Linked DNA regions of Polyangium spumosum. Each later gene encodes a partner of the first gene's protein in a complex. Links are inferred from orthologs where the notes say so. Each region holds a gene or a part of one and is shown in the gene's direction. Other genes may lie near its edges.

Region 1 (10,690 bases):
ATCCCGAGGAGCAAGAGCCCTCCGATCGTGGCCGCTGCGCGCACGATGTTCTTGCGCATCGAGCCGGCGCTCGATTTCAGCATCGACGAGACACGGCTGAGATCCGCGACGAGGCGCTCCTTCGCCAGCTCGAGCCGGTGCTCGAGCGCTCGTCGTTGTTGATCCACGGGCACCATGGTCGTGCCCGACGCCCTCAGATCCTGGTCGCTGAGACGGTTCACGCCCGGGCGTTCGTGCAAGCCGCGTTCCCCGTTGGTGCGGCGCTCGTGCGCAGCGAGCGAGCACGGCCGCGTGACAACTTTGGGGTTTCGTTCCCTCGCCCGACGTGCCAAATCCGCGGGCGAGTAGGCATCCTCATGAAGATCCCGCGCCACATCTTCCGCGAGTACGACATCCGCGGCGTCGCCGATCGTGACCTCTCCGACGACCTCGCCCGCGAGCTCGGTCGTGCCTTCGCGTTCGTGCTCCGTCGCGAGGTCTCGTCGCCCCGCGTCGCCGTGGCGCGTGACGGACGCCTCTCGAGCGAGCGCCTCTTCGCCGCGCTCACCGAGGGCCTGCTCGCGGGCGGCGCCGACGTGGTCTTCGTCGGCGTGGGCCCGACGCCGATGCTCTACTTCGCCGGACATCACCTCGAGACACACGGCGCGGTGATGATCACCGCGAGCCACAACCCCGCGCCCGACAACGGCTTCAAGATGATGCGCGGCAAGGGCTCGTTTTACGGCAAGGACATCCAGGCCCTCGCCGATCTCATCGAGCAAGGCGCTGCCCGCGCGGAGCCGCCGCCGGCGCGCGGAAAACGCACGGAGACCCGCGTCGAGGACGCGTACATCGCGTCCGTGCGCCAATCGAGCCGCCTCGCCCGCACCGACGTTCGTTTCGTCATCGACGCGGGCAACGGCGCGGCTGGCCCGCTCGGCGTCGCGACCCTCGGCGCCCTCGGCCTCTCGCCCGAGGCGCTTTATTGCGACATCGACGGCACCTTCCCGAACCACCACCCCGACCCGACGGTCCCCGAGAACCTCGCCGCGCTTCGCGAGCGCGTGCTCGCCACGGGCGCCACGCTCGGCGTCGCGTGGGACGGCGACGGCGACCGGATCGGCGCGATCGACGAGACGGGCGAGGTGGTCTGGGGGGACAAACTGCTCCTGCTCTACGCCCGCGCCCTTCTCCGCGAGCACCCCGGCGCCACGATCCTCGGCGAGGTGAAGTGCTCCGAGACGCTCTACGCCGACATCGAGAAACACGGCGGACGCCCGCTCGTGTGGAAGACGGGGCACTCGCTCATCAAGGCGAAGATGAAGGAAGAACGCGCGCTGCTCGCGGGTGAGATGAGCGGGCACATGTTCTTCGCGGACCGCTGGCCGGGCTTCGACGACGCGATCTACGCCACGGTGCGCCTCGTGGAGATCGTCGCGGCCGAGGGCAAGACCTTGCGCGAGCTGCTCGCCGACGTGCCCGAGACCTTCGCCACCCCCGAGATCCGCGTCGATTGCCCCGACGCGATCAAGTTCGCCGTGGTCGCCCGCGTGGTCGAGCACTACCGCGCCGAGCGGCCCGTGCTCGACATCGACGGCGGGCGCTTCGATTTCGGCGAGGGCGCGTGGGGCCTCTGCCGCGCGTCGAACACGCAGCCCGTGCTCGTCTTGCGCTTCGAGGCGAGGACGCCCGAGCGGCGCGACGAGATCCGGCGCGAGGTCGAGGGCGTGGTCGCCGCGGCGATCGGCCGCGCGGCCAAGGCGGGCGAAGAGACGTGACGGCGACGCGTGGCGAGGCGGCGGGCGAGACGTGGACGATCCGCCGCGTGCTCGCGTGGGCGGTCGACGACCTCAAGAAGCGCGGGTTCCCGTCGGCGCGCCTCGATGCCGAGCTCTTGCTCTGCCACGTCCTCGGCATCGACCGCATCAAGCTCATCGTCGACGCCGAGCGCCCCCTCGCCAGGCCCGAGCTCACCCGGTACCGCGAGCTCTTCGTGCGTCGCAGGAGCGGCGAGCCGATCGCGTATCTGCTCGGCGTGCGCGAGTTCTATGGCAGGCCGTTCCGCGTCGACAAGCGCGTGCTCGTCCCGCGCCCCGACACCGAGACCCTCGTCGAGGTCGCGCTCGAGCGCACGCGCCACCTCGACCTCTCGGCCCGCGTGCTCGACCTCTGCACGGGCTCGGGTTGTGTCGCGATCTCGCTCGCGCGTGAGCGTCCGACGACGTGCGTGCTCGGCCTCGACCTCTCGCCCGACGCGGCCGAGGTCGCGCGGGAGAACGTGGTGCGCCTCGGGGCCACGAACTGCGCGATCGGCGTCTCGGATCTCTTCGCCGCGCTCGAAGGTCGTGACGTCGCCTTCGACCTGGTCACGGCGAACCCGCCGTACATCCCGGACGCGGAGATCGACACGCTCATGGTGGACGTGCGTGGCTTCGAGCCGCGGCTCGCGCTCGCGGGGGGCGCGGACGGGCTCGACCTCCTCCGCCGCATCGCCGCGGAGGCCCCGCGTTTCCTCGCCCCGGGCGGCGTGCTCGCCGTCGAGGTGATGGCCGGCCAGGCGCCCGACGTCTCTGCCCTCTTCGCCGAGCGGGGTTTTTCCGAAATCGAGACCCGAAGAGACCTCGGCGGGCACGAGCGGGTCGTATCGGCCGTATGGCGAGGCAAATCATGAGGGCGCCGGGGGGACGCGCGCCGGGGCCTGCGCCCGTGGATGCCGAGGCGCTGCGTATGATCCGCCAGCGCTCGCTTTTCATGGCGCGGCGGCTCGGGTATCCGGCCGACGTGAGCTTGCCGCTGCTCACGGACCGCGGGGTTTTACGGGACAAGGACGAGGTCGTCGACCGGATGCTCGCGCTCGACGCGGTGATCGCGTGCGCCTCCGGCATGCCGCCCGAGGTCGCCTTCGACTGGGTGAACGAGATCGGCGTGACGGGCGCGCTCTCGCCCTCGGAGGCGCGTGTGCTCGAGGGGCGCGCGGAGGACGTGCCCGCGGGCCTGCTCGACCGCATGGAGGCGCTCTGGGCGCTCGGCTGGGCGACCTCGCTCTTTCGCGCCCTCGATTACGCGCGTATCTGTGGCCCCGAGCTCGCCATGATCTTCGGCGAGCTCGACGACGCCCGCGACGTCCGCGCCTTGCGCAAGCGCAGCCGATTGCGCCGCCACGACGAGGTCCTCTCCGCCTGCGACCTCGCCCGTTGCCTGCACCGCGGGCTCGAGGTCGCGGCCCGCAAGCGCATGAGCTTGCCGGGGAAGATCCAGCCGCACGTCATCCTGGAGCGACGAAAAGCGCTGGAGTGGCTGCTGGGCGAGGAAGAATGGGACGAGGTGTTCGTCCGCGGTTAGCTCATTTGTGCCGCGGATACAGCGCCGTCCGCCAGCCGAGCACGAAGGCCCCGCCGCGGATCGAATTGCCGTACATGTAATCGTACGAGAGATACGGCCCCATCCCGAGCTTCTTCCCGAAACGGAGCCCCTCGTAAAACACGCCGAGCCCGAGGGCCGAGGTCAAACCTCCGTCGACGAGCAGCGTGTCCTGGTCGTCGGGCGGCGTCACGATCGCCGTCCCCACGCCCGTCTCGACCATGAGCCCGAGGTCCCGGAGCGGGCCGCCGAGCGTGTAGAGCGGGAAGACCTCCGTGTGAAACCCGACCATCCCGCTGAACATCACGGTCTCGCCCGCGTCGATCCCGAGCGACCCGAACGTCAGGCCAAACGTCAAGAAATCCCGTAGCGCCACGCCCATCCAGGCGCGCCCGCCGAAGCCCGCGCCCACGCCCGTGTCCGTGTAGTACCGCGCGAGGCCGATCTTCGTCGGATCGTTCGGGAAACCCGACACGCTCCCGAGCGACGCGCCGAGCGCGATCCCGAACGTGAAGCTGCTCCGCCGCTCGGGCTTCACCTCGCGCATCGTCGGGTCGTTCTCGTCCTCGAGGCCACTCGTGCCGAGCGTGCGGACGCCGGCCTGCTCTTTGTTCGCCTCGGCCTGGGCGTCCGTCGTGCTGCGGCCGCCGCGTGGACCTTGCTGCGCGCTCGCGGGCTCGGCCCACGCGAGCGGCGCGAGCAGGGCGATGGACAACGCAGCCACTTTTTTCGGGGAAACAACCTTCGCCATGCGGAGCCCTTCCCTTATACGATACGGCCGATGTCCCGCATCGCGATCGTCTTCCCTCCGATCCGCGTCTCGCGCGACTTCATCGACTACCCGTACTTCGCCGACCTCGGCGCCCTCCAGGCGGCCGCCGTCCTGCGCGAGGCCGGGTTCGAGGTCGACCTCGTCGACGCCCTCGCGATGGAGGGCGCGACGCTCACGAGCCGCGAGGACGACCCGGGGTACGTGCTCCTCGGCGCGCCGCTCGGCCGGGTCCTCGCGCGTGTCTCCGACGAGACGGACGTCGTGCTCGTCGCGTACACGCCCTTCCATCGGCCGCCTTCGCGCGACGAACTGCTCGCGAAGCTCCTCGCTGATCTCGCCGCGCATCGTCCTGATCGTCCCCTTGTCTTGGCAGACCTCTACCAGAGCGGCCAGCACGTCGTCGACGTCCCCTCGCACGAGATCCTCGCCGCCTACCCCGAGGTCTCCGTTTTGATCCGCTACGAGGCGGAGGGCGTGCTCGCGCGCGTGCTCGAAGACCTCGTCCGGCGAGGCCCGCCGAAGGAGCCCTTCGCCCTCGTCCCCGAGGAGCCGCCGCGCCTCGACGATCTGCCCTTGCCCGCGTGGGACCTCGTCGATCTGCCCGCCTACTTCGCCTTCCACGAGGCCACGATCCGCGGCCTCGGCCGGCCCCACTGGGCCTTCCCGATCGGCGGCAAGAGCGCGCCCGTCCTGACGAGCCGCGGTTGCCCCTACCGCTGCGTCCACTGCTCCAGTAACCCCACGGCCCGCAAGGACGGCGAGCTCGTCCGGCCGAAGACCCAGCGCCGCTACGCGCCCGCCTACCTCGACCGCCTCCTCGGTGATCTCGCCGCGCGTGGCGTGCGTCGCGTGCACCTGCTCGACGAGCTCGTCAACGTGAACGAGCGGCACTTCGACGCCGTGCTCGACCTGCTCGAGAAGCACGATCTCGGCTTCGAGATCCCCAACGGCGTCCGCGCCGACTACGTCCTTGCGCGTCACGTCGAGGCCATGAAGGGCCGCATGACCACGCTGAGCGTGAGCGCCGAGAGCGGCGTGCAGAGGGTCGTCGACGAGGTCGTGGACAAGCAGCTCGACCTCTCGGCCATCCAGGCCGCGGCCCGGCTCGCGCAGCAGGCGGAGCTGCCGATGCTCGTGCACTTCATGATCGGCCTGCCCGGCGAGACGAAGCGCGACATCAACGGCACGCTCGCCTTCGCGCTCGACCTCTTCGAGCAGACGGGCGCCTTCCCGAGCGTGCAGTTCGCGACGCCGCTGCCCGGCACGCGCCTCGGCGCCGAGGCCAAAAAGAAGGGCCGCGCGTTGCCCGTGGTGAGCGACTGGGGCCCGCGCTTCCAGCAGGTGCCCACGATCGCGACCGACGCCTTCACCGAGGAGGACCTGCGCCGCTTCAAGTGGACGTTCGACGAGCGCATCCGGGCCTCCGAGGGGCCGAAGAAGGTGATCATGAACGTCACCTACAAGTGCAACAACCGCTGCACCTTCTGCGCGACCGGCACGCGCTCGCAGTTCGACGGCGACCTCGATCGGCAACGCGAGCTGCTCGTGAAGTACCGCAAGCTCGGCGTCACGCTGCTCGACTTCGACGGCGGCGAGCCCACGCTCAACCCGAACCTCGTCCGCCTCGTCCAGTTCGCGCGCCGCATCGGCTACGAGCGCGTCAACGTCACCACGAACGCGCGCATGTCGAGCTACGAGGCGTACGCGAGAGAGCTCGTCCACTCCGGCGTCACCTCGATCCTCACGAGCATCCACGGCCCCGACGCGCAGACCCACGCGCAGAACGTGGGCGTCGCCGAGGCCTTCGATCAGACCGTCGCGGGCGTGAAGAACTTCGTCCGCCTCGCCCCGCCGGGCGTCGAGCTCGGCGCGAACATCACGCTCACGAAGTCGAACCACAAGAAGCTCTTCGACGTCGCCGCGCTCGTCTTCGACCTCGGCCTGCGCTGGTTCAACATCCAGTTCCTCACGCCCTTCGGGCGCGCCACGAGCTCGGTCTGCCCCGACACGGCCGCCGCCGCCGCGGAGACGAAACGGACCATCGACGCGTTCCGCGATCGCATGAAGATCCAGGTCATCAACCTGCCCTTCTGCTTCATGCCCGGCTACGAGGACTTCCTCCTCGGCGACATGCTCAAGCTCGAGCGGCACATGCTCTTCGTGAACAACGAGGAGGTGAACCTCTTCGAGTACCTGCGCGAGCGGCGCGTGAAGAAGCCCGTCTGCGAGGCGTGCCCGCACGAGGTCTTCTGCGGCGGCTTCTACGAGCTCGAGGACGTCCCCGAGCCGACGTGGCTCATCCGGCCCGAGGATCTCGTCCGTCCGATCGCAGCGGATGTTCCGCGACCGTTCGCGCGCCACTGACGAGGCCCTTCACCACCACCGCCGCGACGAGGAGCACGACGCCGAGCACCCGCACGGGCCAGCCGAGGTGCAGCACCCACCCGTCGGGCTCGAGGCTCACGAGCGCGATCGACAGACCCACGAGGCCCGCCACGATCTCCGTCACGCGGCTGCGCGTGTTCTCGTCGCCCACCTTCGGCGCGTGCGTGAGCGCGTGCAGCAGGAGCCCCGCCACCGACGCCACGAGCCACGGCCGGACCGCCGCGAGCCGCTCCTCGCCCACGAGGTCGAGCGACACCGCGCCGCACGCCGTCGCGACCACACACCCGACGAGCGCGAGCGCCGCGACGACCCGCTTCTTCGGCCCCTCGACGTGCTCGAGCGCCTGGATCGCCACCACCATCGCGAGCGGCACCGTGTGCCCCGCGATCGCGAGGACGAGCGTCGGCTGAAGCTCCGCTGCGCGCGCGAGCGAAGCGACGGCCGTGCCCTCGCCGGCCTGGTGCAAGAGCACCGCCAGGTACCCCACGAGCAGCGCCGGCCCGTCCGTGTGTGCGTGCCCGTGCCCGTGTGCGTGCGCGTGCGCGTGGCGCGGCGCCACGAGCCGCTCGATCAGGAAAGGCACGAGGAAGCCCGCCACGGCCGCGCCGAGCGCGAGCCATCCGGCGTCGGCGATCGCCTCGGGCAGGAGGTGCAAGAGCGCGATCGCGGCCGAGCCGACCATCGCGAACGTCCCGAGCCCCGGCATGACGCGTTGCCCGTGGTCACGCCAGATCGCGGCGAGGCCGCCGAGGAGGACGGCGAGCGCGAGGACGGCGAGCCCGGCGGCGAGAGACACGCGGCGCGTCGTAGCATGAATTCGGGCGGGTCCGGTCGAGAGCCTTGCTCCTCGTGGTGTGTCCTGGTCACCTGTAACGTCGCGCCCGTTCGTTGGAGGCGCGCAGGAGGGCGGATGGACTCGGCAGAACGTGGTTTTTTGTCATTGCTCGGCGTGATGAGCACGGGCGTGTACGTGCTCGTGGCCATCGCCGTGCTCGTGCTGGGGCTCGCCCTCGTGCGGCCCGTGAACCAGACGGCGGGCTTGATCTTCGCGGGCGCGGGCGGCGTGCGGCTCTTCGGCCTCGGGCTCGATATCCTCCTCGACGCGATGACGGTGAAGGCCGACTACGACTCGATGATGATCTGGAACGCCCTCGGCACCGTGATCTGGCTCGGGACGGGCACGGTGTTTTACGGCGGGGTCGCGTTCGCCTCGTACAAGCTCGCCGAGGCGCGGCAGCAGAAGGGCGGTGGGGCATGGGCGGGATGAGCGGGCTCGGCGCAGGGTTGCTCAGCTTCGCGTCCACGGGCATCACGATCCTCTTCGGGGTCGCCTTCGTCGTGGTGGGTCTCGGCACGGTGCGGCGCGCGCATGGGGGCGCGGGTTTGGCCCTCGCGGGCGCGGGTGCGCTCACGGCCTTCGCCTCCCTCGTGCGGATGGTCCTGAGCTTCGCCCTGAGCTACTTCGGCTTCGGGACGTTGTTCACGCTCTTGCAGGTCCTCACGATGGGCATGCACGTCCTCGCGGCCGTGCTCGTGCCGGTGTCGATCTTCCTGCTCGTGAATGCGGTCAAGCAGGGAGCCGGGCAAGCGCAGCCCGGCGCGCCGCGTATGCACTACTGACCGGCCCGCCTGCGCGCCCTTCGCCCTCGACGCTCCGCGACCTCGCGCGCGGGTTCTTCATCCCAGGGGTATGGGCAGCGAGACCTATCACGAGCCATACGACGTCCTGTCCCCTGGCGCCCGGGAGATGCACCGGGCGATCTGGTCTTTGATCGAAGAGCTCGAGGCCATCGATTGGTATGCGCAACGCGCCGAGGTCACGACCGACCCGGAGCTCGAGGCCGTCCTCCTGCACAACCGCGAGGAGGAGATCGAGCACGCCATGATGAACCTCGAATGGATTCGCCGGAAAGACGCGTTATTCGACGAAAAAATCCGCACGTATTTGTTGAAGACCGCGCCCATCACCGAGATCGAGGAGCGCTCGGAAGGAGGGGAGGGCGGGGGCGAAGACGAAAAGGCGGCGGCGCCCGCGAGGCCTCAACTGGGCTCGGGTCGTGGGCTCGGCATCGGCAGCTTGAAGGGGAGGTGAGCCATGGCCATGGATCTGCTTCGCCGCAATCTCGCTCCGATCCTGCCCGAGGCGTTCGAGCTCATCGACGCCGAGGCGCGGCGCGTCCTCGAATTGAGCCTCGCGGCGCGCAAGCTCGTCGATTTTCGCGGCCCGTTCGGCTGGGGATATGCCGCGCGGAACACGGGCCGGCTCCGGCCGCTCGGCGAGGGCCCCGTCCCCGGCGTGACCATCGGGCAACGCACGTCCCAGCCGCTGCTCGAGCTCCGGACGCCCATCGTGCTCGACCTCCCCGATCTCGACGCCGTCGCGCGCGGGGCGGCGGACGTCGACCTCTCGGCCGTGGTGCAGGCGGCCGAGCGGATCGCGCGTGTCGAGGACGGCGCCATCTTCCACGGTTATGCCGAGGGCGACATCCCCGGCATCGTGCAGAAGAGCCCGCACCCGCCCGTGCGTGTCCCGTCCGTCACGGCGTTCCCCGCGGCGGTCGTGCAGGCGAAGGAGGTCCTGCGATCGGCCGGGGTGACGGGCCCGTACGTGCTCGTGGCTGGCTCGCGTGAATACGACGAGCTCGCGGCGGGCTCGGACGACGGGTATCCGATCTTGAAGCGCATCGAGCGACAGATCATCGATCACCCGGTCGTCTGGGCGCCCGCGCTCACCGGCGCGGTGCTGCTCTCCGTGCGCGGCGGCGATTTCGAGCTGACGGTGGGGCAGGACCTCTCGATCGGATACACGTATCACGAGAAAAACAAGGTCGAGCTCTTCCTCACGGAGTCGTTCACCTTCCGGGTGATCGAGCCGCAGGCCGCCGTGGTCTTGCGTCGCGGCTGATCTCGATCGGGCCCGCCCCTTCCGTTTCGCCCCACCCTCGTGTACGGTGCGCCGCCGCCCGCGCGGCAGGAACACCGACCATGGAAACACGCTCCCTGCGCGCCCTCCCCGCGCTCGTCCTCGCCTTCCCCTTGCTCGCCCTCGGCTGCTCGAAGGAAGCGAAGGCCAAGGCGGCGCTCGAGAAGTACGAGGCGGTGTTCCGGGTATGCAAGGAGGAGACGGAGAAGGCGAAGCAAGCGCCCGGCGAGCACCCCTGCTCGCTCATGGCGAGCGTCGCCGTCGATCTCGGCCTCGAAGAGTCGGGGCTCGAGGAGCCGAAGCGGGGCGAGCTGCTCGCCTCCTGGCTCGAAAAAAAGGGTTTTTCGACCCATTACGTGCCGCCCTCCCGGCGGCCCGCGGAGGAGCGCTGAGGCGCCACGGAGAGGTTTGTCATGACGGTTGAAGGGACGGACGATCCGCGGAGCGCGCTCGCGCTCGCCGCGAACGAGCTCGGGGCGGGGCAATTCGAGGACGCGCTCTCGCGGGTGAAGGCGCTCCAGCCGTCGTTATCGGCGACGCCCGACCTGCTCGCGCCTTCGCGGGCGCTCGAGGCGCGGGCGCTGGCGAGCCTCGGGCGCGGGGAGGAGGCGCTCTTGGTGCTCGATCGGGCGCAGAAGGACGCCGAGGCGGCGAACCTGCCCGAGCACGTCGAGGGCCTCGGGCGGCTGCGCGCCGGGCTCGCGCAGGCCTTCGAGATGGAGCGGCTCGCCTCGATGTCGGCGGACGACCTGGAGCGACAAGCCGAGGATCCGGTCCAGCGCGCGGTGCTCTTCTCGAACAAGATCGTGGCGGCGCTGTCCGTGGGCGACATCGAAGGCGCGCGCGCGCTCTTGCCGCGGGCCCGCATGGCCGCCGAGCTCGCCGAGGATCCGGCCGCGCTCCTGCCCGTGCTGCTCGCGACGACGCAGCTCTGCGTGGCCACGAACGACGTGAAGACGGCGCGGCGCGCGCTCGACGCGGCCCGCAAGGTCGCCGAGGCGAGCGAGCCGGACGCGATCCCGCTGATCGATGAAATGGCGGGTTATCTGCTGCGGGATCCCGACGCCTGACGCCCGGCTACCCGCCCTCCAAAAGCCGCCTCGCGAGCCGCACGTGCAAAGCGTGCCCCGCCTTGAACGCGAGGTAATGCGCCCGCGGCAGCGGATCGACGAGCGACAGATCCCCCACGAAATCGAGCAGCTTGTGGCGCGCGGGCTCCTCCGGGAAGCGCAGCGGGCCGTTCAGCCACCTCGTCTGATCACAAACGATCC
Region 2 (10,636 bases), on another replicon or contig:
CGCCGATCGCTGATGCGGCAAGCTCTCGGCCGCGGCCCGCTCGAGCTCCGCGCCGCCTTGCGCCCGGAAGGCCGCGACGTACCGGCTGTCCCGCGCGCCCGCGCGTTGCTCGACGAGCTTGCGCGCCGCGAGCAGCGCCGTCTGCGGATCGGCGCGCGTCACCGACGAGAGCTCGGCCCACACCGCCGTCGGCGCGCGCCCGCGGCCCTCGCCCGTCATCGCCAGGAGCTCGTCGCGGTGCGCCCGGTACGCGCCCTGCGCGCCCATGTGCGAGCGCCCCGCGATCTTGAGCAGCCGCGCCTCGAGGTCCGTCGCCTGCGCGAGCGGCGCCTCGCGGACCCGCGAGATCGCCCAGTCCGGGTAACGCGCCGCGAGCGAGGCCTCGAAGAGCCGCCGCTGCGCGAACCCCGCCGCCGCCTCGTCCTTCGACGCCCTCCCGCGCTCGAACGCGAGGTTCAGCCGCTCGCTCCGCTCCGCGCCGAACGGCGAGACGTACCCCGCGAGCGCGAGCAGGTCGGGCGAGGTCTCCTTGCCCCGCAGCGCCGCTTCGAGCAGCCCCGGCGCGCGCGGCGAACGCGCGTCCTCCGCGCCGCCGAGCGTGCGCAGGATGGCCGCCCGCAGCGCCACCTCCGGCGTCGGGCTCGCGCCCACGTCGAGCCCCGCTTCGAGCTGCGTCTTCACGCGCGTCACGCCTCTCGGCGGCTTGATCTCGGCAGGAACCCGCGCCTCCTTCGCCGGGTCCACCTTCGCTTGCTTCTTCGCCCCCTTCTTCTCCGCGACCGCCGGCAACACCACGCTCGTGATGTCCGACGACGACGACACCGTGATCGGCGCGCCCGCCTCGTCCGTGAACCGCAAGCGCACGCGACCCTCGTCCGAGGTCGCGCCCGAGCAGACCTTCACCGCGACGAGGTGCGGCCCCGGCGTCGGCTCGATCCGCGCGGCCAGCCGATCCAGCACGAGGCGCGGATGCACCTCCTCGCTCATCGCGACGTCCGCGCCGTCCCAGAGCAGCCGCACCTTGCCGGTCGACGCCACGCGCACGACGACGGGCTTCTGCGCCTGGCCCTTGGGCGGGTTCGCGAAGACGACCTTCGACGCGAGGTACGTGCAGCTCTCGGCCCGCGGGTGGATGTAGAGGTCGAGCGGGACGCCGCGCCACGTCGACGACTGCGGCAGGATGCGCCGCCACGCGACGTCGTAGACGCCCCACGAGTGACGCGCCGACACGTCATTGAACTTCTGCCCCGGCGCCTCGGGGCCTTCCTTGTCGCGGATGCCTTCGCCCTTGTCCTGGAACGGCCCGAGGATCGCCATCGAGCGCACGAGCCCCGTCGTATCCGGCGCGAGGTCGTACGCGATCACCTTCGATCCGGTCCACGCGCGCCCTGCCGGGCTCGGCGAGAGCCACGCCGCGAGCGCCCGCGCGTCCCCTGCGACCGGCGACTTCGACGCGGCCACCACGCGCAGGCCCTGGCGCACCTTCCCGAGCGACGCGCGCTCGTCGAGCGTCGTCGCCACGAGCAGCCCCGCCAGCGCGTCCGGCCCGCCCGCCCTCGCTCGCTGGAGCGCGAGATCCACCATCGGATCCGGCTGCGCCGCCGTCCAGCGTGGAGGCGCCTTGGGGAGCGGCGCGGCGGGTTTGTCCTTCGCCGGATCGGCCTTTTTCCCGGGCGATTGCGCGAGCGCCGTGCCCGAGACGAGCCCGAGCGTGATCACCCACGCGACGCCTCGCCTCCATGGCGCTCCGCTGCGCAGACGTCGTGTTCCTTCGCCGATGGCCTGCGCGATCGAAGACCTTTCCATGGGTACTCGATGCATAGCGCGGTCGCTCGGGGGGAGCGAGTCCCTCTTCTTGGCCCACGCCGCGGCGCGCCTTTAGCCTGCGCGCATGCGCCGCGTCTCTCGCTTGGTCGTCGCCCTCGCGCTCGCCTTGACCGCCTCGCTCGCGCCCGCGGAGAGCGCCTTCGCGAAGGGCAAGGCCCGGGTCGAGTGGACCCGCGTCGACGCCCCGGAAGGGAAAAAAGACGGCGATCGGATCGCCCGCACCCTGCGCGGCCTCCTCAAGGAGGCCAGCCGCAAGGCCGATTTCGGCAAGTCCGGCAAGGTCGCTCTCCGCGCGAAGATCACCGAGTACGTCGTCGAGAAAAAGGGCGACGTCCTGCGCATCCGCTGCACCGTCATCGGCCGCGTCGAGGGCGGACCCAGCGCCAAGAGCCGCGTCTCCTTCGGCGGCGACCCGAAGGACCCGAAGGGCCTCGAGAAGCAGGTCCTCTCCACGGTCGCCCACGGCGTCACGAGCCGCCTGGCCGCGATCGCCCGCTCCCGCGCCGAGGCCGAAGAAAAGAAGAAAAAAGCGGCCCGTGACGCCGCGGACGAGAACTGAACACGTTTCGCTCTCGCCTCTCGACCCTCGCGGCAAATTGATTTAGTCCAGAGAGTCGACATGGAATACGACCGCATGCTCGCGACGCTCTTCGAGGAAGAAGACCGCGCGCGCGAGATGGCGAGCAAGCTGATGAAGGTCTCCCAGGAGTCGCGCGAGGCGGCCTCCGCGGAGCGTCAAAGCCTCGTCGCTTTCCTCAAGGGCCCGATGGAGCGGCACATGGCATACGAGGAGCGCGCGGTCTTCCCGCAGCTCGACCGCCGCGGCCTCGGCGCCGAGGTGCAAGTCGCGCTGCGTCACCACGCGATGATCCGCGAAGACGCCGAAAAGCTCGCGGCCGCGAGGCCCGGTGACGACGTGAGCCAACTCATCTTCGACGTGGCGCGCCGCATGCTGCACCACACGAATTTCGAGGGAGATTACATCTACCCCGAGCTCACCTACGAAGCGTGGCGCGACCTCATGAAGGAGACCGCGGGGTGAAACCTATCCGCACCGAGAGCGAGCTGCGGATCTCGACATCTGCCCTGGCCGCCACGTACTCTGTGGGTTCCTGATGAGCCTCGAGGCAGGCCGCGTCCTCAGCACCCGCTACCGGCTGGTCCGACCCCTCGGGCAGGGCTCGCAAGGGGCCGTGTGGATCGCGGACCACCTCGCGCTCAACACCGAAGTCGCGGTCAAGCTCATCGACCCGGACCTCGCCAAACGCGAGGACGCCCTCGAGCGCTTCAAGCGCGAAGCCACCGCCGCCGCGCAGCTCCGCAGCGCCCACGTGGTCCAGATCCTCGACCACGGCATCGACGAAGGTCAGCCCTTCATCGTGATGGAGCTGCTCGACGGCGAAGACCTCTTCGAGCGCCTCAACAAACGTGGTCGTCTCTCCCTGCGCGAGACGTCCAAGGTGATCACGCAGGTCTGCCGCGCCCTCGCGCGCGCGCACGCCGCCGGCATCGTCCACCGCGACCTCAAGCCCGAGAACGTCTTCCTCTGCAACAACGAGGACGACGAGGTCGTGAAGGTGCTCGACTTCGGCGTCGCCAAGGTGACCGACCCGGCGAAGGCCACGATGCAGCGGACCAACGTCGGTACGCTCATCGGCACGCCGCACTACATGAGCCCCGAGCAGGTCAAGGGCATCTCCGAGATCGATTTCCGCACCGATCTCTGGGCGATCGGCGTCATCGCCTACCAGTGCGTCGTGGGCGAGTTGCCCTTCGACAGCGAGGGCGTCGGCGACCTCTTGATCAAGATCTCGGTCGCCGAGGCGCCCGTCCCGTCGAAGGTCTGGAAGGGCGTGCCGCCGCAGTTCGACGCGTGGTTCGCGAAGGCCTGCGACAAGGACCCGAACAAGCGCTTCCAGAGCGCGCGCGAGCTCGCCGAGAACCTCGCCCGCGTGGTCGCCTCCGTGCCCGAGGCGATGCGCGGCGAGCTGCCCCCGCGGCCCATCTCCATCCGGCCGCCGCCCGTCGCGCCCGCGTCCTCGCCGGGCATGCCGGCGCCCCCGAGCATCCCGAAGAGCACGAAGGCCCCCGCGCTGCCCCCACGCGCGACCGCGTCCCCCGCGAAGCCGCCCCCGCGCGTCGAGCGCGCGAAGACGGAGGTGCTCGACCCCGCCGACGTCGAAGTGCTCGACACAGGCGCGCGCGGACCCGTCTCGGAGGACATCGACGACTTCGAATTCGACTTCGACGAAGAGCCGCCGGTCGTCGTCTCGACGTCACCGCCCGGCGTCGTCGCAAAAGCGCCCGCCGCGCAGACGCCCGCGCCCACGACGAAGCTCTCGTCGGGCATCCACGCGCCACCCGCCGCGCCGTCGCCGCAGCCCGCGGCAGCGCCCGCGCAACGCGTGAGCGCGACGCCGAACCCGTTCACCTCCGACCTCGGCGCGCCCGTGTTGCCCGCGGGCCTGCTCGACGCGCCCGCGCCGCGAGCCTCGGTCCCGGCCCAGGAGCCCACGCAAGCGGCGATCCCGAGGCACCCCGCGCCCATCACGGCGCCAGGCGTCGACAGCGGCGACCGGATCTCGGCGCCCCCCGAGATCGACGGCGCGCGCCGCAAGCGCACGCTCACGCTCGTCGCGTTGCTCTTCGTCGCGGCCGCCGGCGGCATCGCGTACATGGTCATCCGGTCGAACATGCTGCCGCCGAGCCCGGTGCCGGCCGCCTCGGCGCCGCCCGCGCCCGAGCACATCGAGCCGCCGCCCGTGGTCGAGGTCCCCTCGCCGACGGCGAGCTTCGGCGCCACGGCCGCGCCCACCACGAAGAAGGGCCCGATCAAGTCGGGTCCGACGACGAAGAAGACGACCGCCGCCCCGAACACCACGACCAAGTCGGCCCCGACCGCGACGGCGAAGCAGCCGGAGCCGCCGCCGGACGACGGGACGATCGTGATTCCGGATCCGCCGAGCGACGTTCCTCCGGCGCCGTAAAAGAGAAAAACCCCGCGCCGCGGAGAGCGGCTGCGGGGTTTTTGGTGGGGACGCCCCGGCGGGTTTGGCCGGGGCGACCTCGCGGTTACGGATCAGGAGCCCTCTTCGAACTCCGCGTCGATGACGCCGTCCTTGCCCTTGCCACCGGCGGGCGGGGGCGGGGCGCCGCCGTCACCGGGCGGGGCGCCGCCCTGCGGACCGGCCTTCTCGTACATCACGCTCGCGATGCGGTGCATCTCCTTCTCGAGCTTCTCGAGCGAGGCCTGCACGGCCGCGTCGTCCTGCTTCTCGATCGCCTGACGACCCTCGGCCACGATGCCGTTCAGCGCGGACACGTCGCTCTCGGGCAGCTTGTCCTTGTTGTCGGCGATCGTCTTTTCGATCGTGTAGCAGAGGTTGTCGAGCTTGTTGCGCCGCTCGATCTCCTCGCGACGGCGCTTGTCCTCGGCCTCGTGCTCGCCGGCCTCGCGGACCATACGCTGGATCTCGTCCTCCTTGAGGCCGCCGGAGGCCGTGATCGTGATGCGCTGATCCTTGCCCGTCGCCATGTCCTTCGCGTGCACGCTCAGGATGCCGTTCGCGTCGATGTCGAACGTCACCTCGATCTTCGGCACGCCGCGCGGCGCCGGCATGATGCCCTCCAGGTGGAAGCGGCCGAGCGTGCGGTTGTACCGCGCCTCGGTGCGCTCGCCCTGCAGCACGTGCACCTCGACCGAGGGCTGGCTGTCGGTCGCCGTCGAGAACGTCTCCTTCTTCTGCGTCGGGATCGTCGTGTTGCGCGGGATCATCACCGTCATCACGCCGCCGAGCGTCTCGACGCCGAGCGAGAGCGGCGTGACGTCGAGCAGCACGAGGTCCTTCACGTCGCCCGAGAGCACGCCGGCCTGGACCGCGGCGCCGACGGCCACGACCTCGTCCGGGTTCACGCCCTTGTGCGGCTCTTTGCCGAAGAACTTCTTCACCGTCTCCTGCACGAGCGGGATACGCGTCGAGCCGCCGACGAGCACGACCTCGTCGATCTGCTGCGGCGTCTTCTTCGCGTCCGAGAGCGCCTTGCGCACGGGCTCCATCGTCCGCTCGATGAGCGGCCGGATCATCTGCTCGAGCTTCGCGCGGCTGAGCGGCTTCTGCAGGTGCTTCGGGCCCGACGCGTCGGCCGTGAGGAACGGCAGGTTGATCGTCGTCTCCTGCACGTTCGACAGCTCGATCTTCGCCTGCTCCGCCGCGTCCTTCAGGCGCTGCACGACCATCTTGTCGTTCGAGACGTCGATGCCCGTGTCCTTCTTGAACTCGGCGACCAGCCAATCCATCACGAGGTGGTCGACGTCGTCGCCGCCGAGGTGCGTGTCGCCGTTCGTCGAGATGACCTGCACGACGTTGTCGCCGACCTCGAGGATCGAGATGTCGAACGTGCCGCCGCCGAAGTCGTAGACCGCGATGACCTCGTCGCTCTTCTTGTCGAGCCCGTACGCGAGCGCGGCCGCGGTCGGCTCGTTGACGATGCGCTTGACGTCGAGGCCGGCGATGCGACCGGCGTCCTTCGTCGCCTGGCGCTGCGAGTCGTTGAAGTACGCGGGGACCGTGATGACCGCCTCGGTCACCTTCTCGCCGAGGTAGTCCTCCGCCGCCTTCTTCAGCTTCTGCAGGACCTTCGCCGAGACCTCCGGCGGCGAGTGCTGCTTGCCGCGCAGCTCGATGGTGGCGTCGCCGTTCTTGCCCTTCACCACCTTGTACGGGACGCGCTTGGTCTCTTCCGTCACCTCCTCGAAGCGGCGACCGACGAAGCGCTTCGCCGAGTAGATGGTGTTGAGCGGGTTCGTGACGGCCTGGCGTTTCGCGATCTGCCCGACGAGCACCTCGCCTTTGTCGTCGAACGCGACGACCGAAGGCGTGATCCGCGAGCCTTCCTCGTTGACGATGACCTTGGGCTCCTTGCCCTCCATCACCGCGACAACGCTGTTCGTCGTGCCGAGATCGATGCCGATGATCTTGCCCATGGAAACTTTTCCTCCGAGACGTCGCGCACGGAATTCGGCGCATGCGAGGCAGAGCGGCCGGGAAGAGCCTGCCTGGGAAAACGCGAGCGGGATGGGCCGGAACCCTCTGAAATCCTTCTTGTTTTCTGAGTCGCTCCGGCTTCGCGGGTCGCTTCGGGGTCGAAAGTAACCACACGCCCCCTCACGTCAACGGAAGCGCTGGCAGAACTCGGAAAAATCCATGCCCGGGGCCGGCCGTCCTGGAAGAACCCGCCCGGAAACGATCCCGTCCCTTGCGATCTCGGGGAGGTGCATGCTAAGAGGCTCGGCCCTTCTTCGGAGGAAGGACCGCGCCATGAAGCAAGGCATCCATCCCAACTACGTCATGTCGACGATCAACTGCGCCTGCGGCTCGGTCGTCACCACCCGCTCGACCCGCGGCAGCTTCACCACCGACATCTGCTCCGCGTGCCACCCGTTCTACACGGGCAAGGCGAAGGTCATGGACGTCGCCGGTCGCGTCGACCGCTTCCGCAAGAAGTACGCGCAGACGCAAAAGGCGACCTGAAACCCGCGGAATTCCCGTTCCGCGGCTTCCCCCCCGTGGGGCGCCCGCTCTGCGGGGGGGCGCCTCCCACTCGGGTACTTCCCGCGCTAGAGTCTTGCCGATGAGCCAGGAAGTCGCGCGCCCGTACATCGGCGGGCAAGCCGTGATCGAGGGGGTCATGATGCGATCCCCCCGCTCGCTTTCCATCGTGTGCAGAAGGCGCTCGGGCGAGCTCGTGGTCCGTGAACGGGCCGCGCCCACGCTCGCCCAGGGCCCGCGCACCTGGCCGCTCGTGCGCGGCGTCGTCACCGTCGTCGAGTCCCTCAAGCTCGGCTCGCAAGCCCTGCGCTGGTCGGCCGATCTCTACGAGCAAGACCTGGACGACGAGGACAAGCCGAAGAGCAAGAAGCCGCCCTCGGCGAGCAACGTGCTCACGGCCCTGTCGCTCCCGATCCTCTCGATGGTGACCTCGGGCGGAGAGGCGGCGCCGTCCTCGGGCAGCAAGGGCGCGGGCGGGTTCGGGTTCATCTCGATCCTGTTCGCCATCGGCCTGTTCGTCGCGGCCCCGCAGGCCGGCGCCGAGGGCATCAACAAGCTCTTCCAGCTCGACCTCGACGTGAGCTCGCCCGGCTTCCAGGCCCTCACGGGCGCGGCGAAGCTCCTCATCGTCGTCGGCTACATGCTGCTCATCCGGCAGGTCGCCGAGATCCGCCGCGTGTTCCAGTACCACGGCGCCGAACACAAGGCGATCTCGACCTACGAGGCCCAGGAAGAGCTCACGGTCGAGAACGCGGCCAAAAAGACCACGCTCCACGCGCGCTGCGGCACCACGTTCCTCGTGATGGTCGCGCTCGTGTCGATCCTCGTCTTCTCGGCCATCGGCGCGTTTTTGCCGACGATCCCCGGCGGGCGGCTCGCGCAGAGCGTGGGCTTCTTCTTCATGAAGCTGCCCTTCCTGCCGTTCATCGCGGCCATCACGTACGAGCTGCAGCGCTTCTTCGCGCGCTTCTGCACGGTGGGCCCGCTGCAGGTGCTCCTCTGGCCGGGCTTCCTCGTCCAGAAGATCACGACCGCGGAGCCCGAGCCCGCGCAGCTCGAGGTGGCGCTCGCGTCGCTCCGCGCGACCCTCTGGCGCGAAGCCGCGGCCCAGACCGCGCCGGCCGAGGTGCCCGACCGCGTCTTCCCGGACTACGGTCAGCTGCTCGCCGACCCGGGCTACGTCGGCGCGCGCGTCTGAACCGGACCTACCCCCCATGTTGCCGATCACGAAGCTCGAAGCCGTGGCGCGGCGCTACCGGGAGCTCGAGCACCTGCTCTGCTCGCCCGAGGTGCTCGCCGATCACGCGAAGCTGCAGAAGCTCAACAAGGAGCGCACGGAGCTCGAGCCCGTCGTGGCGCAGTTCGCGCGCCTCAACGACATCGAGCGCCGCATCACCGAGGACCGCGAGGTGCTCGGCGACCCGGAGCTCGGCGAGCTCGCGCGCGCGGAGCTGCCCGAGCTCGAGGCCGAACGCGACACGATCGCGCACGAGCTCGAGCTCCTGCTCCTGCCCAAGGATCCGGCCGACGCGAAGAACACGATCGTCGAGATCCGCAGCGGCGAGGGCGGCGAGGAGGCGGCGCTCTTCGCGGCCGACCTCTTCCGCATGATCGGCCGGTACGCCGAGACGAAGCGCTGGAAGGTCGAGATCCTCAGCGTGAGCGAGGCCTCGGCCGGCGGGTACAAGGAGGTCATCGCGCTCGTCACGGGCCAGGACGTCTACTCGCACCTGCGTTACGAGGGCGGCGTGCACCGCGTGCAGCGCGTGCCCGCGACCGAGGCGCAAGGCCGGATCCACACGTCGACGGCGACGGTCGCGGTCTTGCCCGAGGCCGACGACGTCGACGTGAAGATCGAGGACAAGGACCTCGACATCTCGATCGCGGCCTCCGGCGGCCCCGGCGGACAGGGCGTGAACACGACGAACAGCGCGGTGCAGATCCGCCACATCCCCACGGGGCTCATCGTCAAGTGCCAGGACGAGCGCTCGCAGCTCAAGAACAAGGCGAAGGCGCTGAAGGTGCTGAAGAGCCGCCTGCTCGACATCGAGCGCCAGCGCCAGGATGACGCACTCAGCGCCGAGCGGCGCACGATGGTCGGCTCGGCCGAGCGGTCGCAGAAGATCCGCACCTACAACTACCCGCAGAACCGCGTCACCGATCACCGCATCGGCCTCACGTTGCACAAGCTCGACCGCATCATGGACGGCGACCTCGACGAGCTGCTCGCCGCGCTGCGCACCCATCGCCAGGCCGAGCTCCTGAAGCAGGGCGGCGCGGAGGCACGCCCCGTCGTGGCCGAATGATCCCGCGGCCCGACCTCGAGGCGCTGCTCGTCGCGCTCGTGCTCGTCCCGGGGACGTACGCGCGTAACCGCTTCTTCGCCCTCTACACCGACCCCGCGGCGGCCCGCGTGCGCCGCCGCGCCCAGCTCCTGCGCAGCGTCATCGCCGAGGTCACGCAGAGAGATCCCGCGCGCCGCGGGCACGTGGTCGCGATCGACGAACACGAGGGCGGCGGCGCGAGCTTCACGTACGTCGTGCCCTCGTTGAACTTGCGCCGCACGACGACGCTCTCCGAGCTCGAGTTCGCGATCGTCCGGTACACGCTCTCGCGCCGCGCGCCCGCCGCGTCGCCGGACGAGACGATGTTCGCGCCGCTCGGCGAGGACGATCCGGCGAGGGCGCGTATCGAGGACGCGCTGCGAAGGCTCGCGCCCGACCTCGCCGCGCTCGGCGCGGGTGATCCGCTCGCCGTGGACGAAGGTTCGGACCTCGACGAGGCGGACGATCCGGACGAACACGATCCATCGGAATCCTGCGCGCCTTCCCCCGCGCCTTCCGGTCTTTCTTCTTTACCCGAGGGAGCGACCGAGCGATAAGGCGAGCTTCGGGCAGCCGGGGAGGACGAGATGTGCATCTTCTGCAAGGTCGCGAAGAAAGAGATCCCTGCGCGGATCGTGCTCGAGGACGATGATCTCGTGGCGTTCCACGACATCAACCCCGTGGCGCCGATCCACGTCCTCGTGATCCCCAAGCAGCACATCACGGGGATCGGCGACGTGACCGACGAGCACGCGCTCGTGCTCGGCAAGCTGCTCGTCGCCGCGCGACGCGTGGCCGAGGACGCGGGGCTCTTGCAGTCGGGCTTCCGCGTGGTCGTCAATCACGGCCAGCACGCAGGCCAGACCGTGCATCACGTCCACGTCCACGTGCTCGGCGGTCGGCCGCTCGCCTGGCCGCCGGGCTGATCCGAGCGAG

What was found.
Region 2: the proteins of prmC (region 1) and prfA are in contact, whole or in part, in a crystal structure (PDB 2B3T), measured with the Escherichia coli proteins. The link is inferred for Polyangium spumosum from one-to-one orthologs.

The regions. Positions count from the first base shown.
Region 1 is NZ_WJIE01000006.1:593,197-603,886, forward strand. The notes cover bases 703-3,701. They hold prmC (peptide chain release factor N(5)-glutamine methyltransferase), read left to right. Parts: upstream 703-1,753; coding sequence 1,754-2,650; downstream 2,651-3,701. Other genes in these bases: GF068_RS23335 (phosphomannomutase/phosphoglucomutase), read left to right, coding at 703-1,757; GF068_RS23345 (DUF4272 domain-containing protein), read left to right, coding at 2,647-3,321; GF068_RS23350 (hypothetical protein), read right to left, coding at 3,323-3,701. Also shown: GF068_RS23330 (hypothetical protein), read right to left, coding at 1-221; more of GF068_RS23335, read left to right, coding at 357-702; more of GF068_RS23350, read right to left, coding at 3,702-4,090; GF068_RS23355 (radical SAM protein), read left to right, coding at 4,121-6,475; GF068_RS23360 (ZIP family metal transporter), read right to left, coding at 6,408-7,292; GF068_RS23365 (hypothetical protein), read left to right, coding at 7,407-7,763; GF068_RS23370 (hypothetical protein), read left to right, coding at 7,751-8,116; GF068_RS23375 (encapsulin-associated ferritin-like protein), read left to right, coding at 8,187-8,588; GF068_RS23380 (family 1 encapsulin nanocompartment shell protein), read left to right, coding at 8,592-9,401; GF068_RS23385 (hypothetical protein), read left to right, coding at 9,482-9,811; GF068_RS23390 (hypothetical protein), read left to right, coding at 9,833-10,489; lpxC (UDP-3-O-acyl-N-acetylglucosamine deacetylase), read right to left, coding at 10,497-10,690. UniProt on the Escherichia coli protein: Methylates the class 1 translation termination release factors RF1/PrfA and RF2/PrfB on the glutamine residue of the universally conserved GGQ motif, i.e. on 'Gln-235' in RF1 and on 'Gln-252' in RF2.
Region 2 is NZ_WJIE01000005.1:450,154-460,789, forward strand. What follows is about bases 7,692-10,636. They hold prfA (peptide chain release factor 1), read left to right. Parts: upstream 7,692-8,590; coding sequence 8,591-9,682; downstream 9,683-10,636. Other genes in these bases: GF068_RS19265 (DUF1385 domain-containing protein), read left to right, coding at 7,692-8,574; GF068_RS19275 (hypothetical protein), read left to right, coding at 9,679-10,257; GF068_RS19280 (histidine triad nucleotide-binding protein), read left to right, coding at 10,288-10,626. Also shown: GF068_RS19235 (transglutaminase-like domain-containing protein), read right to left, coding at 1-1,806; GF068_RS19240 (hypothetical protein), read left to right, coding at 1,892-2,386; GF068_RS19245 (hemerythrin domain-containing protein), read left to right, coding at 2,447-2,869; GF068_RS19250 (serine/threonine-protein kinase), read left to right, coding at 2,943-4,814; molecular chaperone DnaK, read right to left, coding at 4,907-6,811; rpmE (50S ribosomal protein L31), read left to right, coding at 7,146-7,358; more of GF068_RS19265, read left to right, coding at 7,459-7,691. UniProt on the Escherichia coli protein: Peptide chain release factor 1 directs the termination of translation in response to the peptide chain termination codons UAG and UAA.